Regions from separate parts of the Pedomonas sp. genome, predicted to be linked through region 1. Evidence: predicted binding sites of a transcription regulator. Region 1 holds the regulator's gene; the other holds the start of a gene.

Region 1 (7,441 bases):
CGTAAGCTTCCCGTAGGATATCGGGCGCTGGAGGTTGTAGCAGCTTCATTGCGCCTGCGTCGAGCGGAATTGGGCGACTGCGAAAGAAGAAAAGCGCACTTTGGGCAAGTTCAACCAAGGTTTTGGCACGAACCTTAAGCTCCTTCATGCTGCTCTGCAGCATAGCGCGTTCCGCTTCCGTCAATGCCCGCTCAAGCTGGGCTTCGATACGCGGTTTCACGAGATCGGTCAGGCGGGCATCGTCCGCCTCACGCATATAATGACCGTTGAGGTGTTCGAGTTTCTTCAAATCGAAGCGGGAAGGCGAACGGCCCACCGCATCGATGGTGAACCACTCGACGGATTGCTGGCGGGAGATGATCTCCTCATCGCCATAACCCCAGCCCAGGCGCAGGAGATAGTTCTCCACCGCCTCCGGCAGGAAACCCATCTCGCGATAGTCGGTGACGCCCAGCGCGCCGTGGCGCTTGGAGAGCTTGGCACCGTCCGCGCCGTGGATGAGCGGGATGTGGGCGTAGATCGGCTCCGGCCAGCCCATGGCGCGGATGAGCGCCAGCTGGCGGAAGGCGTTGTTCAGGTGGTCATCGCCACGGATGACGTGGGTGACGCCCATGTCATGGTCATCGACTACAACTGCCAGCATGTAGGTGGGGGTGCCGTCCGCGCGGAGGAGGACCATGTCGTCCAGCTGCTCATGGGAGACGGTGACTTCCCCCTGCACCAGATCGTTGATGGTGGTCTCGCCCGTCTGGGGCGCCTTCAGGCGAATGACCGGCTTTGCGCCTGCAGGCGCTTCGGACGGATCGCGATCGCGCCAGCGGCCGTCGTACTTCATCGGGCGGCCTTCGGCACGGGCCTTGGCGCGCATTTCCTCAAGCTCTTCGGGCGTCGCGTAGCAGTAGTACGCCTTGCCCTCGGCCAGAAGCTGGCGGGCGACTTCGGCATGACGCTCGGCGCGGGCGAACTGGTAGGTGATCTCGCCATCCCACTCCAGATCCAGCCACTTCATGCCATCGATGATGGCGTCGATGGCTGCCTGGGTGGAACGCTCCCGGTCCGTGTCCTCGATCCGCAGCAGGAACTTGCCACCGAAGTGACGGGCAAAGAGATAGTTGAACAGAGCGGTGCGGGCACCGCCGATGTGCAGGAAACCTGTCGGCGACGGCGCGAAGCGCGTGACCACCGGGGTTGGACTTGAACCCATCGTACACCTGACCGAGAGTGGTGGTTAAAAAAGAATTGGCGCGGCTCTAGCACAGCAGGACAAGTGGTTCAAACATCGCATGCCACAAGCGGGGCGGTTTTCCGCCCGCAAACTCTTGGAACACAAGGACTCGCCCGGTTCATGCGCCGGGCCGAGGCTGCGGTGCTGAGCGAGCGGGAGCAATGGCCGCTGTGGGCCCCGGTGGCGCTGGGCAGTGGAATTGCGATGTGGTTTGCCCTGCCAGCTGCGCAGTTCTGGGGTGCAGCCCTCGCCGTGGCACTGGGATCGGCACTTCTGTGCTGGCGGCTGGGGGCGCTGGGCCGCCTGATCGGCTGGGGCGGTCTGCTGGTTGCATTGGGCGTTGCACTGGCTTGGGCCCGGGCGGAGGCGGTGCGGGCCCCGGTCTTTCCACTGGATGGCGCGGCGCGGGTGGTGACGGGGATAGTCGACTCGCATGAGACTCTGGGGGACGGGCGCGAGCGAGTCATTCTGAGAATCGAGGACATTGAGCGGCTTACGCCGGGTGAGACGCCTGAGCGGGTGCGGCTGACCAGCCGGGGGGCGCTTGAGGTGCCCCTGAAGCGGGGAGCAAAGGTGCGGGTGAAGGCATGGCTGCAACCGCCGCCCGGGCCTTCCGTGCCGGGCGGTTACGATTTTGCGCGACGGGCGTGGTTCGAGGGCATAGGGGCTGTCGGCGTGCCACTGGGAGACGTCACGGTTGTGATGCCGCCGCCGCCCGCGCGCGGCATAATGGAAAGGTTGGAGACGGCGCGGGAGACGCTGAGCGCGCGGTTGCGGGAGCGGATCGGCGGGGAGGCGGGCGGCATGGCCGCCGCGCTGGTGACGGGAGATCGCTCCGGTATCAGCGACGAGGTGACCGAGGCGATGCGAAACAGCGGCCTTGCCCACCTTGTTTCCATCTCCGGTCTGCACATCGGCATGGTGACGGGGCTGGTGTTCTTGCTGACGCGGCGGGTGCTGGCGCTCTCGCCGTGGTTGGCGCTGCGCCTGCCGCTGAAGACCTATGCCGCCCTGGCGGCGGCCATTGCCGCCGTTGCCTATACGCTGATCGCGGGAAGCAGCCTTCCAACGGTACGCAGCTGCATTGCCACGCTCATTGTGCTGGCGGGCCTGCTGCTGGGCCGGGAGGCGATTAGCCTGCGGCTGGTGGCGGCGGGGGCAGGGCTCATCCTGCTGTTCCGGCCAGAGGCGGTGCTCAGCCCCAGCTTCCAGCTGTCCTTCGCGGCGGTGACCGGACTGGTGGCGCTCTATCAGTCCCGCTTTGCCGAGCGATGGCTGCGGCGGCGGGAAACGGATGGGCGGGGCCGCAGCGCGCTTCGATGGGCGGCCGGGCTGATCGTGAGCAGCCTTGTGGCCGAGGCCATGCTGTCACCCATCGCCATTGCCCACTTCAATCAGACCGGCGTGTACGGGGTGATTGCCAACTTCGTTGCGATTCCGCTGACCAGCATCCTGATCATGCCGGGGCTGATGCTGGCGGTGGCGGCCGAAAGCATCGGCGGGGTGCCATGGGTGACGGAGGTGCTGCGCTGGGCCTTAGACCTGCTCATCGGCATCGCCCGGTCGGTGGCGGCCTGGGACGGCGCGGTGATGCGCTGGCGGGCGCTGGGCGGCGGGCCCTTCAGCCTGATGATGCTGGGGCTGATCTGGCTGTGCCTGTGGCGCACGCGGCTGAGATTGCTGGGGCTCGGCCTGACAGCGGCAGGACTGGTTCTTGCCGCCATGACACCGACGCCGGATCTGTACGTGAGTGCCGATGGCGGGCTGATGGCGGTGCGGCTGGAGGACGGGCGCATGGCGTTCTCAAGCTTGCGGCGGGGCAGCTTCACGCGCGCGATGTGGCTGGAGGACAGCGGGCTGGATGCCAGAGCAGTTGCGCGGCTGGACGAGGCGGCAGGGCCAGCGCTGGTTCAGGAGTGCGACGAAGGGCTGTGCCGTGTTTCGCTGAACCGGCACGGAGACTGGCGGCGCATCGTCTGGCTGAAGGACTGGCTAGATAACCCCGTGCTGGCGCGGGTTTGCGTGGAGAGCGACGTGATCATTGCGCCGCGTGGACTGCCGAGATGGTGCCAGCCGAAGCTGCTGAAGCTGGACGAGGCGGGCCGTAAGCGGCTTGGAGCCGTGACCGTGCGGTTCGGACCCAGCGGTACGCCGGATGTGCAGGCGGCCCAAACGCAACGCGGCCGCCACCCATGGGTGACGGCCGCGCGCTGAACTTGAGCAAAAAACTATTTAGTACCGGCGCATCAGCCCGATGAGCTTGCCCTGAATGCGAACCCGCTTCGGTTCGTAAATCTGGGTCTTGTAGGTGGCGTTGGCCGGCTCGAGCCGAACCTTGCCTTCCTTGCGGCGCAGGCGCTTCAGCGTGGCTTCGCCGTCATCGACGAGAGCAACGATGATGTCTCCATCCAGCGCATGCTCGGCCTTGCGGATAATGGCGTAGTCACCGTCCAGAATGCCGGCCTCGACCATGGAGTCACCGGAGACTTCCAGCGCGAAGTGATCGCCAGGACCAAGCAGGGCGGGCGGAACAGCGAGCTGACGATCGCTTTCCATTGCCTCGATGGGAACACCGGCAGCAACGCGGCCATGCAGCGGTATCTCGACGAACGTCGCGGCAACCGGCTGAGCCTTGGGCTTGCCGAAGGGACCACGCACAACGTTGTCCGAAGCGGCGATGGCGGCATCCCGGTCGCTTGCAAGCTGCGGCTTGACAGGGCGGGTGGGGGCTGCCGCATCCGGCAGGCGCAGCACTTCCAGCGCGCGGGCCCGGTTGGGCAGGCGGCGGATGAAATTGCGCTCCACCAGAGCATTGATAAGGCGGTGAACGCCGGACTTCGATTTAAGCCCGAGCGCTTCCTTCATTTCCTCGAACGACGGCGAGATGCCGGACGTTTCGAGACGCTGATGGATGAACATCAGCAAATCGTGCTGTTTGCGAGTGAGCATTGCCCAAGTCCTTCGTGGAACAGACAATGAACGTTCTATGAAAGTTCCACGAAAAGGTCAATCGGCGTTGAGTAGTAGAAAGGCGATATTCGACCCTTTTTCTGCGGCCGGCGCATTGATGGGACGAATGGCGAGGGCGTTCGCGGCCTCAAGACGGGAGAGCATGGCGCTGTCCTGCACAGGAAAGGGTGTGACCTCCCAGCCGTCCGCACTCGCGGTGACCATGGCGCGCATGTAATCGACCCGACCGCCATTGGGACGTACGTCGACCGTAAGGCGACCCTGCAGCGGGCGCGGCAGCGGGTCAGCCGCGCCCATAAGATGACGAACCAGCGGCAAGAGATACAGCTGGGCGCAGACGTAAGCAGAAACCGGGTTGCCCGGCAGACCGATGGTGACGGACTCGCCAAGGGTGCCGAGCATCATGGGCTTTCCCGGGCGCATGGCGATCTTCCAGAAATCGATGCGGGCACCGGCATCAACGAGCGCCGCCTGCACATAGTCATGATCGCCAACGGACGCGCCGCCGACCGTGACCAGAATGTCCGCATCCGCCGCGGCCCGGGCGATGGCGTCACGGATCACGTCATGCCGGTCGGGCAGGATGCCGAGGTCCTGGACCTGCGCGCCGCAGCAGCGCAGGAGGGAGGCCAGCATGACGCCGTTGGAGTTGACGATCTGGCTGGGGCCGGGGGCCTGACCCGGCGGGACGAGTTCATCTCCGGTCGACAGAATGACGACGCGGGGACGGGCGAACACCTCGGCGGTGCCGTGGCCACTGGCAGCCATGAGGGCGATGCCGCGGACATTGATGCGCGTGCCGACCTGTAGCAGCAGGCTGCCCTCGGCAAAGTCCTGCCCCGCCTTGCGGACATGGCGGCCCGCGTGGGGCGGGCAGTCTCCGATCAGGCGGATTGCGCCGTCCTCGTAGGCGACGTCCTCCTGGAGAATGACGGTATCGGTGCCGTCCGGCATGGGTGCGCCGGTCAGCACGCGCACGGCCACGCCTTCCTCGAAGAAGCCGTCGAACGCCTTGCCCGCAATGGCCTCTCCGATCACAGGGAAGGTAATTCCGGGGGCGATGTCCTCGAAGCGGACGGCATAGCCATCCATGGCGGAGGCGTTGAACGGGGGCTGGGTAAGCCGCGCGATGACATCTTCGGCCAGATAGCGGCCGTGGGCTTCGCTCAGCGGCACCGTCTCACGGCGACGGTTGCCGCCCGCTGCCAGCACATGGGCTTGCGCTTCCGCCACGCTCAACATCTCACGCCTCCGTCATCATGGCGCTGAATAGGGTCCGGATTTGCCGCCCGTCTTTTCCAGAAGACGGACGCCCTCGATGCGCATGGCCTTGTCCAGCGCCTTGGCCATGTCATAGACGGTCAGAAGGGCAACGCTTGCCGCCGTCAATGCTTCCATCTCAACGCCTGTCTGGCCGGCGGTTTTCACCATGGCCGTGACGGTGATGGCACAGTCTGCTTCCTCCAGCGAGAAATCGACCGCAACCTTCTGGATAGGCAGGGGGTGGCACAGCGGAATGAGGTCGGAAGTGCGCTTGGCCGCCATGATGCCCGCAACGCGCGCAACGGAGAGCACATCGCCCTTGGCCACCGCATTGTCGCGAACCGCGGCGAACGCCTCGGCGGACATGAAGATACGGCCCGTCGCCACAGCGCGGCGCTCGGTGGCCGCCTTGGCCGAGATATCGACCATGTGGGCCTCGCCAGACTCGCCGATATGGGACAGGCCGTTCGCCACAGGCGCTTACTCCGCAGCCAGGCCGAGCAGGGCTCGGGTCGCGGCCCGCACGTCCTGCTGGGACATGAGGGACTCGCCAACGAGGAAGGTGGTGACGCCGCGCGCGGCCAGCAGATCAAGGTCCGCCTTGGTGCGCAGGCCGCTTTCGCCGACGATCAGGTACCCCTGCGGCAGGAGGCCCGCCAGCTCGACGGTGGTGTTGATGTCCACCTGCATCGTCTTGAGATTGCGGTTGTTGATACCCATCATGCGGGAGTTGAGACGGGTGGCCCGCTCCAGCTCCTCGGCATTGTGCACCTCGATCAGAACGTCCATGCCGAGCGCTTCGGCAGCGGCTTCCAGCTCGGCCGCCTGACCGTCTTCAAGACCGGCCATGATGAGCAGAATGCAGTCCGCTCCCATAGCGCGGGCTTCGACCACCTGATAGGTGTCGACCATGAAATCCTTGCGCAGCACGGGCAGCGGTACGGCGCGGCGGGCGGCCTTCAGGTAGGCGGGGCTGCCCTGGAAGAACGGCTCGTCCGTCAGGATGGAGAGACAAGTCGCGCCGCCGGCGAGATAATCCTGCGCGTGGGTGGCCGGATCAAAGTCGGCACGGATCAGGCCCTTGGAGGGGCTGGCCTTCTTGATCTCGGCGATAAGGCCGTAGCGGCCCTCCCGGCGGGCGCGCTCCAGCGCATTCAGGAAGCCGCGCGGACGCTCCTGCGCCCGGGCATCGGCCTCGACCACCGACAGGGGACGGGCCAGCTTGCAGCGGGCCACGTGCTGGCGGGTGGTGTCCATGATCTTCTGAAGCGTGTCACTCATCAGTCTTTACTCGTCATCTCGATCCAGCGATCCAGCAGGGCATTCGCCTTGCCGGTGTCGATGGCTGCCGTGGCCAGTGCCACACCTTCGCCCAAGGAGGCGGCCTGACCGCCGACAACCAACGCGGCCGCCGCGTTCAGCACTACCGTGTCGCGGTATGCGCATTTCTCGCCGCCCAGCATGCGGCGCAGGGCCGCCGCGTTATGATCGGAATCGCCGCCCTTGATGGCCTCGACCGGCGCGCGCTGAAGGCCCAGCTCTTCCGGCGTGACCTCGAAGCGGGTCACGGTGCCGTTGTGATACTCGGCAATGTGGGACGGGCCGACGAGGGACATCTCATCCATGCCGCCTGCGCCGTAGATGACCCAAGCGCGCTCCGCGCCCAGACGGCCGAGAGCCTCGGCCATTGGTTCGAGCCAGCGTTCGGAATAGACGCCGACCACCTGACGCTTCACGCCCGCCGGATTGGTGAGCGGGCCGACCAGATTGAAGATGGTGGGGATCTTGAGCGTGCGGCGCACGTCCGCCACCGCCTTCATGGCCGGGTGGTGGGCGTTGGCCAGAATGAAGGTGATGCCAAGCTCGCGCAGGCACCGTTCCACATGCTCCGGCTCGCGACCGATGACGACGCCCAGCGACTCCAGCACACCCGCCGAGGACGAGCGCGACGTGGCGGAGCGGTTGCCGTGCTTGGCGACCTTG
Region 2 (7,441 bases), on a different contig from region 1:
TCACGCTGGACCCGGCCCCGCACGGCCAGCAGCCTCGCTGCAAGAAGCGTCCGCCGATTGGCCTCATAGACCGTGGGCCAGACGACCAGATTGGCAATCCCGGTCTCGTCCTCCAGCGTCACGAACAGCACGCCTTTGGCGGTTTGCGGGCGTTGGCGCATCAGGACGATGCCGGCGATCTCCAACCACCGGCCATCACGTCCGCCGATGGCCTCGGCACAAGTGGCGAAGCGCCGCTGGCGGAGATCCTGGCGCAGGAAGGAGACGGGGTGGGCGCGCAAAGACAGCCCGACATGGCCATAATCCTCGACCACCTCCGCACCAGCCGTCATTGGCTTCAGTGCCACGGCAGGTTCGACGATCTCTGGCACGGTTTCGGCCTCCCGCGCGGCGGCTGCCGCGAACAGGGGTAGTGGCTCGTCCTGCAAGGCGCGGATGGTCCATAAGGCTTCCCGGCGGGCGAGGCCAAGACCTGGGCGAAACACATCCGCCTCGGCGAGCTGGACCAATGTCCCAGGGGGAACGGTCGCCCGCCGCCACAAGTCCTCAACCGAAGCGAAGGGTAAGTTGCCGCGAGCTGCCAGGATCGATGCGGCGTGCCGGTTGGCCAGCCCTTTGACCATGCGGAGCCCCAGCCGCACGGCAAAGCGGCTTTCATCGCCGGTCGGCTCGAGAGTGCAGTCCCACCGCGAAGCATTGATGCAGACGGGGCGGATCTCAACGCCATGGACTGCGGCGTCCCGCACGATCTGTGCCGGCGCATAGAAGCCCATCGGCTGGGAGTTGAGCAATGCGGCGCAGAAGACGTCCGGATGCCAGCATTTCATCCATGCCGAGGCATAGGCGATCAGCGCAAACGAAGCGGCATGGCTTTCTGGGAACCCATAGCTGCCGAAACCCTCGAGCTGCCGGAATGTCTGCTCGGCAAACTCCCGATCATAGCCGTTGGCGACCATGCCGTTGACCAGCTTCTCCTCGAAGGCGGAGACGCCGCCGGTATGCTTGAAGGTGGCCATCGACTTGCGGAGCATGTCCGCTTCGCCCGGAGTGAAGCCGGCACACTCGATCGCCACCCGCATCGCCTGCTCCTGAAACAGGGGCACGCCGAGCGTCTTACCCAGTACCCTCTCCAGCTCTGGCTTCGGAAAGCGGACCGGCTCCAGTCCCTCCCGGCGCTGCAGATATGGGTGCACCATGTCGCCCTGAATGGGACCCGGCCGGACAATTGCAACCTGAATAACGAGATCATAATAGGTACGCGGCTTCAGCCGCGGCAGCATCGCCATCTGGGCGCGGCTTTCGATCTGAAAGGTTCCGAGCGTATCGGCCTTGCGGATCATCGCATAGGTGCGCGGATCCTCGGCCGGAATCGTGGCAAGGTCGAGCCTGATATCCTTGTGAGCAGCGAGCAGATCAAAGGCCCGCCGCATGCAACTGAGCATGCCAAGCGCCAGGATATCGACCTTCATGAATTTCAACGCATCGATGTCGTCCTTGTCCCATTCGATGACCTGCCGGTCCGCCATGGCGGCCGGCTCGATCGGGACCAGATCATCGAGCCTATCCTGGGTCAGCACGAAGCCGCCGGGGTGCTGGCTGAGGTGCCGCGGCGCGCCCTGCAGCTGGCGGGCGAGATCCAATGTCAGGCGTAAGCGGCGGTCTGTAAAGTTGAGGTTGAGCTCTTTGATCTGGGCGTCCGTGACACCATCATCCGACCAGCCTCGGACCTGACGGGAGATCGTCTGCAGCAAATCCTCGGGCAGGCCGAGTGCTTTGCCGACGTCGCGCAGCGCGCCTTTGGTCCTGTATCGGATCACCGTTGCGCACAGAGCAGCATGGTCGCGCCCGTAGGTGTCGAAGATCCACTGCATGACAATCTCGCGCCGCTCGTGCTCGAAGTCGACGTCGATATCAGGTGGCTCGTGGCGCTCTTCGGATACAAAGCGCTCGAAGAGCAGGTCATGACGACTGGGGTCGATGCTGGTGATGCCGAGCACATAGCAAACCGCCGAGTTGGCGGCCGAGCCGCGACCCTGGCATAGAATCTCCTGCGAGCGGGCAAAGCGTACGATGTTGTAGACGGTCAGAAAGTAGGGCGCATAGCCGAGCTTCTCGATCAACTGTAGCTCATGATGGAGGATGGCGCGCGTGCTGTCCGGCACCCCGTCCGGATAGCGCCGCTCAGCCCCCTCCCAGGTCAGCTTTTCGAGCGTCTGCTGAGGGGTGAGCGAGGGGTCTTCGCGCTCCTCAGGGTACTGGTAGGCCAGCTCGTCCAAGGAAAAGCGGCAGCGATCGGCGATTTCCAGTGTACGCGCCATGGCCTCAGGGTAGCGGCTGAACAGCCGGTGCATCTCCTCCGGCGGCTTGAGGTAGCGATCCGCATGCCGCTCGCGCCTGTCGCCAAGCATGTCGATGGTGGTGTTATGACGGATGGCAGTGACCACATCCTGAAGTATGCGGCGATCAGGCTCATGGAACAGGACGTCGTTGGTCACCACGGTTGGCACACGCATCTGCGTCGCCAGATTGGAGAGCTCATGGAGGCGCACCTGGTCATTGGGGCGCCGCCGAAGCGTCAACGCCATGTAGGCGCGATTGCCGAAGGCTTCCCGCAGGCGGCGCAGCCAGAGGCCGCAATGCTCGTCCGCGACTTCAGGCACGAAGACCGCGATCAGGCCATCGCCATAGGCGACAAGATCCGCCCATTCGAGACGACATTTCCCTTTGCCGCCACGCCGCTTGCCAAGCGACAGGAGCCGGCAGAGCCGGGAATAAGCTGGCCGGTCGGTCGGATAAACCAGAACCGACATGCCATCGACCAGATCAAGCCGGCAGCCGACGATAAGCCTTACGCCATTTGCCTTGGCCGCTTCATGGGCGCGCACCATGCCGGCCAAAGAATTGCGATCGACGATGCCGAGCGCCTCGATGCCAAGGAGGGCCGCGCGTCCAAACAGCTCCTCCGCCGAGGACGCGCCGCGTAGAAAGCTGAAGTGACTGGTCGCCTCCAGCTCGGCGTATCGGGCCGTCATCCGAACACCCCATGCAGGAACCAGCGGTGCGAGCCGGTTTCCGGATGCTCGCCGTCACCGGCGCGGTAGATCCAGTAGCGCTCGCCAGCCTCGTCCTCGACCCGGAAGTAGTCGCGCACGGCCACGAGTTCAGCATCGCATTTCCACCACTCGCCAAAGACCCGCTCCGGGCCATCAGCACGCTTGACGCGTCGTCGGGCACCCCGCCAGGTGAACGACGCCGGCGGATGATCAGGCAATAGTGCGACCGTCTCGATCGGCTCCGGCCGGACCAGCAGGCGGGAGGGGCGGGGCCAGTGGCCGGGCCAAGTCGCACCGGTGTCAGGAGACATAGCCGGAATCCGGCAAACGGAGCGCTCAGGTATGTCGCTGGCGACGGGGGCTACACGGTAGACGGCCCGCGCGCCAATCCTGTTGGCCAGGGTATCGATAAGACCCGAGATGTCGGGTGCTGCCGCCTCGATGAGTGAACTTGCCAGTTGCCTGCGGCCCACAGGCTCGGTGATCGTTGCCGTCAGTGTCATGATCTCGATGCCAAAGCCGGGGTCGATGGTCTCGATCTTGTCGCAGAGCAGCCGGGTGAGGCGCTGCGCATCCCGGACCGGCGTCGCCAGGCCGACCCGGACCGCTTCGGTGCGGTTGTCGACGCAGTTGCAGAGCAGGTCGAGCCGGCGTGCACCAAGACTTTTCTCTTCGAGACTCCTGGAGAGCTGATCGACCAGCTTTCCGATGTAGCGTGCGATCGTCTCGGCCGCCCCGATGGGCTCGGCAAATGCCCGGCGTGCCTCGATCAGGTCTGGCGAACGAACAGCCTCGATTGGCTCGGCCAGTTCTCCCAATGCCTGCCGCAGGCGTCGCTCCAGCTCAGGCCCGAAGCGCAAAGTCAGCGGAGCCCGCGGCTGCGCGAGCAGGTCGCCAATGCGATCAAAGCCGAGAACGCGCAGATCCGCCGCCATCCGATGCGGGAGCCTCAGGGCCTCGATCGGCAAAGGCACCAGGACGGATGGCCCATGCCCGGCCGGTGCGATGCAGACCGGATCGGCACTATACCGCGCAAGAGCGTGAGCCGCTCCCCAACTATCGGCAATCGCGGCCCGCGCCGTCACACCCGATAGAGCCAGGCGGCCGACGAGCCCATCGAGCATCGCCGCCTCGCCGCCGTGAAGATGGTCGGCACCGGTTGAATCGATGACGATGCCGTCGGGCGGATCGGCGGCGACGATGGGCGCGAAACGTTGCAACATCCACACGGCCAGCCGCTCCAACGCCTCGGCGTCCGCAGCCGGGGAGGCATCTTCCATAACCAGATCAGGCACAAGAATCTGAGCCTTGGCAACCGGCATGCCGGCATGAAGGCCAGCGGCCTGAGCGGCAGCATCCGCTGCCCGCACGACCCGCCTGCTACCTTCCCGACCGACCAGGACAAGCGGCGTTTCAGCCGAAAGCGCCTCGCCGCCAGCCATCCGCCGCACCCGATCCGTTGGCCAGGTCGGCAGGTACAGCGAGACGACCCGTCTCATCGCATGCCTCCAAAACAAAATCTGCACTTTCGCCCGCACGAGTGCGGATAAGCTCAACCAGCCAGCGATGCCGGCTCACGCCCGGCACAGGCAGCGGCGCCGACGGCAGGACCGAGATGCGCCAGCGCGTCACGGCCGCTGTGGGCTGTCCAAAATCAACGGTCTCGGTCTGCCGCCGCCAGCGCCGCAGCGCGACGCCGATGGAGCCGGTTCCTTCGGCCGCCAGATGCAGCCGGCGCGATGCGGTCATAGACAGGCGCGCAAGCTCACCAACAACAGCGCCAAGTCCGCCATGGCGCAGCGCCTCTTCCATGCAGGCAAGAACCGTGGAGTCATCGTCCGCCTCGACATAGAGCACGCGGTCCGGGCAGAGGCCAGCCTGTGCCAGTGCCGGCGCGAAGAGATCCGGCCGTGTCAGACACCATAAGACTTTACCCGTCGTGCGGGCCGCAACTCCAGCCACGAAAAGCGCCGCAGCGGCACCATCCACCGCGCCATTGCCGCCGCCGGCGACTTCATGCAGAGCCCCCAGAACCAGGCCCCCGCCGGGCAGGCGCGCGTCTACCTCGGCCACCCCAAAGGGCAGGACCGATCTGGCGCGCAGGCTTCTACCTTCGATCCTTTCGATCTGCGCACGCAGGTGCTCTATGGCGATTTTTGGCCCTACGCTTGTCATACTTGTCCATCGCTGGAATCGGCGGAATGTTCCCTATCTGTTCTTATTTTCATTGCGCAGAGTCAAGGAAGATTCGACGGGAGGCGTAATGGTGTTCTTTCTGCTGCCGAGATCGCCGAAAGCTGTCGGTGACTTGCGTCTGCTCGTGCGTATAAACCAAGCGGTTGCCTGTGATGGACAGAAACGGGCGCTTGGCACCAAGCTCCGTTCGGACCTCAGGCTTTATATTACTTTTGCCGTTGAAACTGTAGCGGACCGCTTGACATTCAGTCTTGCAAGGAACCGGTTTGCACGAAGATCGCATCAGAGCGTTGGTATAAAAAGAAATCATTCGGAAGAGCCGGAATAGGTATTGTAATCGTACAAGCAAATTTCATTGTAAGCATGCTTTTTCCGATGAGGCAGTATTAAGCTCTGACCGACAAATTGCATTGTAATGATTCTATTTAGGGTCAGTTTTATTATGAATAATGAACTGTTCGAATATGTCCGACAGGCGATCCGTAAAGAAGTGGGAAAATACTACGACGAGGCATTTTCCGATGACGCTAGATTTGTAGAAGATATGCACTTGGATACAGACGATTTGACGCTGGTCATATTGTCTCTGGAGAGGATTTTTAGAATCAGAAATGAACGAGTGCTGTACCGGTCCGTTCATAACGTCAATGATTTGGCCAATTTAATTCTTAAAGAAATATCAAAACAAGAATGAAAAATAATCAATGTAAATATTATATGTGAACTATTCATAAAAATAGATTGGAGGTTGTTGTTAATAGGTGCTCCACCCTTGATAATCCAGCCCAGAAATATGCACTAGAGGCGGTAGTACATGTTTCTCGCGGCGCATATGAACATACTGGAGTGTATTGAACAAGAAAGAAAAAATATGAAAAATGGACCTATGCCGCTATCTTTGTTGCATCTTAACTGGGCATTTTATGGCATCTGGATCGGGCCCATTCTAGCATCCCTTCTTGCCGTCGGATTGAGACAGCTTCAGATAGGACAGCCCTTTGCGCCATGGTCGGACATAGACAAAGTCTTTTTTCTGTCGATTGTAGGGGGCATTTTTTGCGTAGGATTTAACGTCGTTATGGCAAAAGTGGCTAAGCATAGCGTAATATCCCATATATCAACTGCAGTATGTTTGATAATCGCGGCGTACGTAATATGCGAGCGCAATGTAATTGGGACATCAGATCTGTGGTTTATTGCCTTCTATATTTGTGCATCGTGTGCTGGTTATCTGATAGTAATGCTTTCACTAATAGGGGTGGATATAATTCGAAATTATTTAAGTAAGCCGGTTTGACGTATAGGAACCTGCGTCGCAAATAATCTTAGTGCCCCTTCATTTTTATATAAGCGGGCACCCAGTGCAGCGACATGCGGCCTTGAATAGTTCCAGACTGGCCGATCCCTTTGTTCTGGCAATAACGACTACCACGGCCATAGCCGGTTAGGCTCTAAGTTGATGCGGCACAGCCCGGTCCTCCGCCTCATAAGCAGAAGGAGGGAAAGGGGAGGGTGAAAGAGGTATCAGGAGCGTGATGCCTCCTCCTTCCACCAGACCTGAGAGGACGAGCTATGGAAACTGGCATCATTTCCGCCAAGCCGATGAGCGGGGCGTATCGTGTCGATATTACCCGAGGCGAGCGCATCGGTCGCGTCTCGAGCGAGTGGTTCAGCCGCCCCGATGACGAGCGGTATTTGAGCCTCAGCGAGCTATACCAGGCTGTCAAAAGGCGGTCCGAACAAGCATCGACCAGCATCGTCCCATCGGACATGATTCGTGTTGAGGCCAGCAAAGACAATGGCTCGAGCCTTTGGCTTATGGCGCGCCATCGCGACATGCCGATTACGCCGACCCACTGGTCGTTTGGACAGCTGTGTAGCCTGGTGGGCGCGCCAGCATCTTACCTGCGCTCTTTGCCCGGTGCTCTGGCCGGCATCAATCTCCAGCATGGTTTGCTGAGCAGACGAAGCGAGGCAGTCAAGCTTCTGGAGACGGACAACCATCGTCTGGAACTGCGGGCCGTGACCGGCCCCGAGTACGGGCGCATCTGGGATCACGAGCTGGTTGAGGCTGTCATGAAGATCGCTGGGGACGGGATGGGGGATTCCAATTGGAAGGTGCCAGGCCTGATGGATTGGTCTACCATGACCCATAATCCTTATGTCGATGTGACCAAGGACACAACGACGCT

Evidence for each region. The regulator LexA, encoded in region 1, represses DNA repair genes until DNA is damaged. The targets are predictions, from matches to a motif close to GTTCCNCNCTTGTTCT.
Region 2: a site for LexA is predicted at 5,257-5,272, ahead of VIG90_RS15160 (ImuA family protein). Genes of this name have one in related genera too.

The regions. Positions count from the first base shown of each region.
Region 1 covers NZ_DATBUP010000258.1:3,703-11,143, forward strand. The annotation lists gene gltX (glutamate--tRNA ligase) at 1-1,204, opposite strand, end outside; gene VIG90_RS18235 (ComEC/Rec2 family competence protein) at 1,346-3,439, shown strand; gene lexA (transcriptional repressor LexA) at 3,458-4,174, opposite strand; gene glp (gephyrin-like molybdotransferase Glp) at 4,232-5,437, opposite strand; gene moaC (cyclic pyranopterin monophosphate synthase MoaC) at 5,453-5,932, opposite strand; gene trpC (indole-3-glycerol phosphate synthase TrpC) at 5,939-6,739, opposite strand; gene trpD (anthranilate phosphoribosyltransferase) at 6,739-7,441, opposite strand, start outside.
Region 2 covers NZ_DATBUP010000206.1:8,688-16,128, forward strand. The annotation lists gene VIG90_RS15150 (error-prone DNA polymerase) at 1-3,032, opposite strand, end outside; gene VIG90_RS15155 (DUF6504 family protein) at 3,029-4,552, opposite strand; gene VIG90_RS15160 (ImuA family protein) at 4,467-5,228, opposite strand; gene VIG90_RS15165 (hypothetical protein) at 5,692-5,943, shown strand; gene VIG90_RS15170 (DUF932 domain-containing protein) at 6,822-7,441, shown strand, end outside.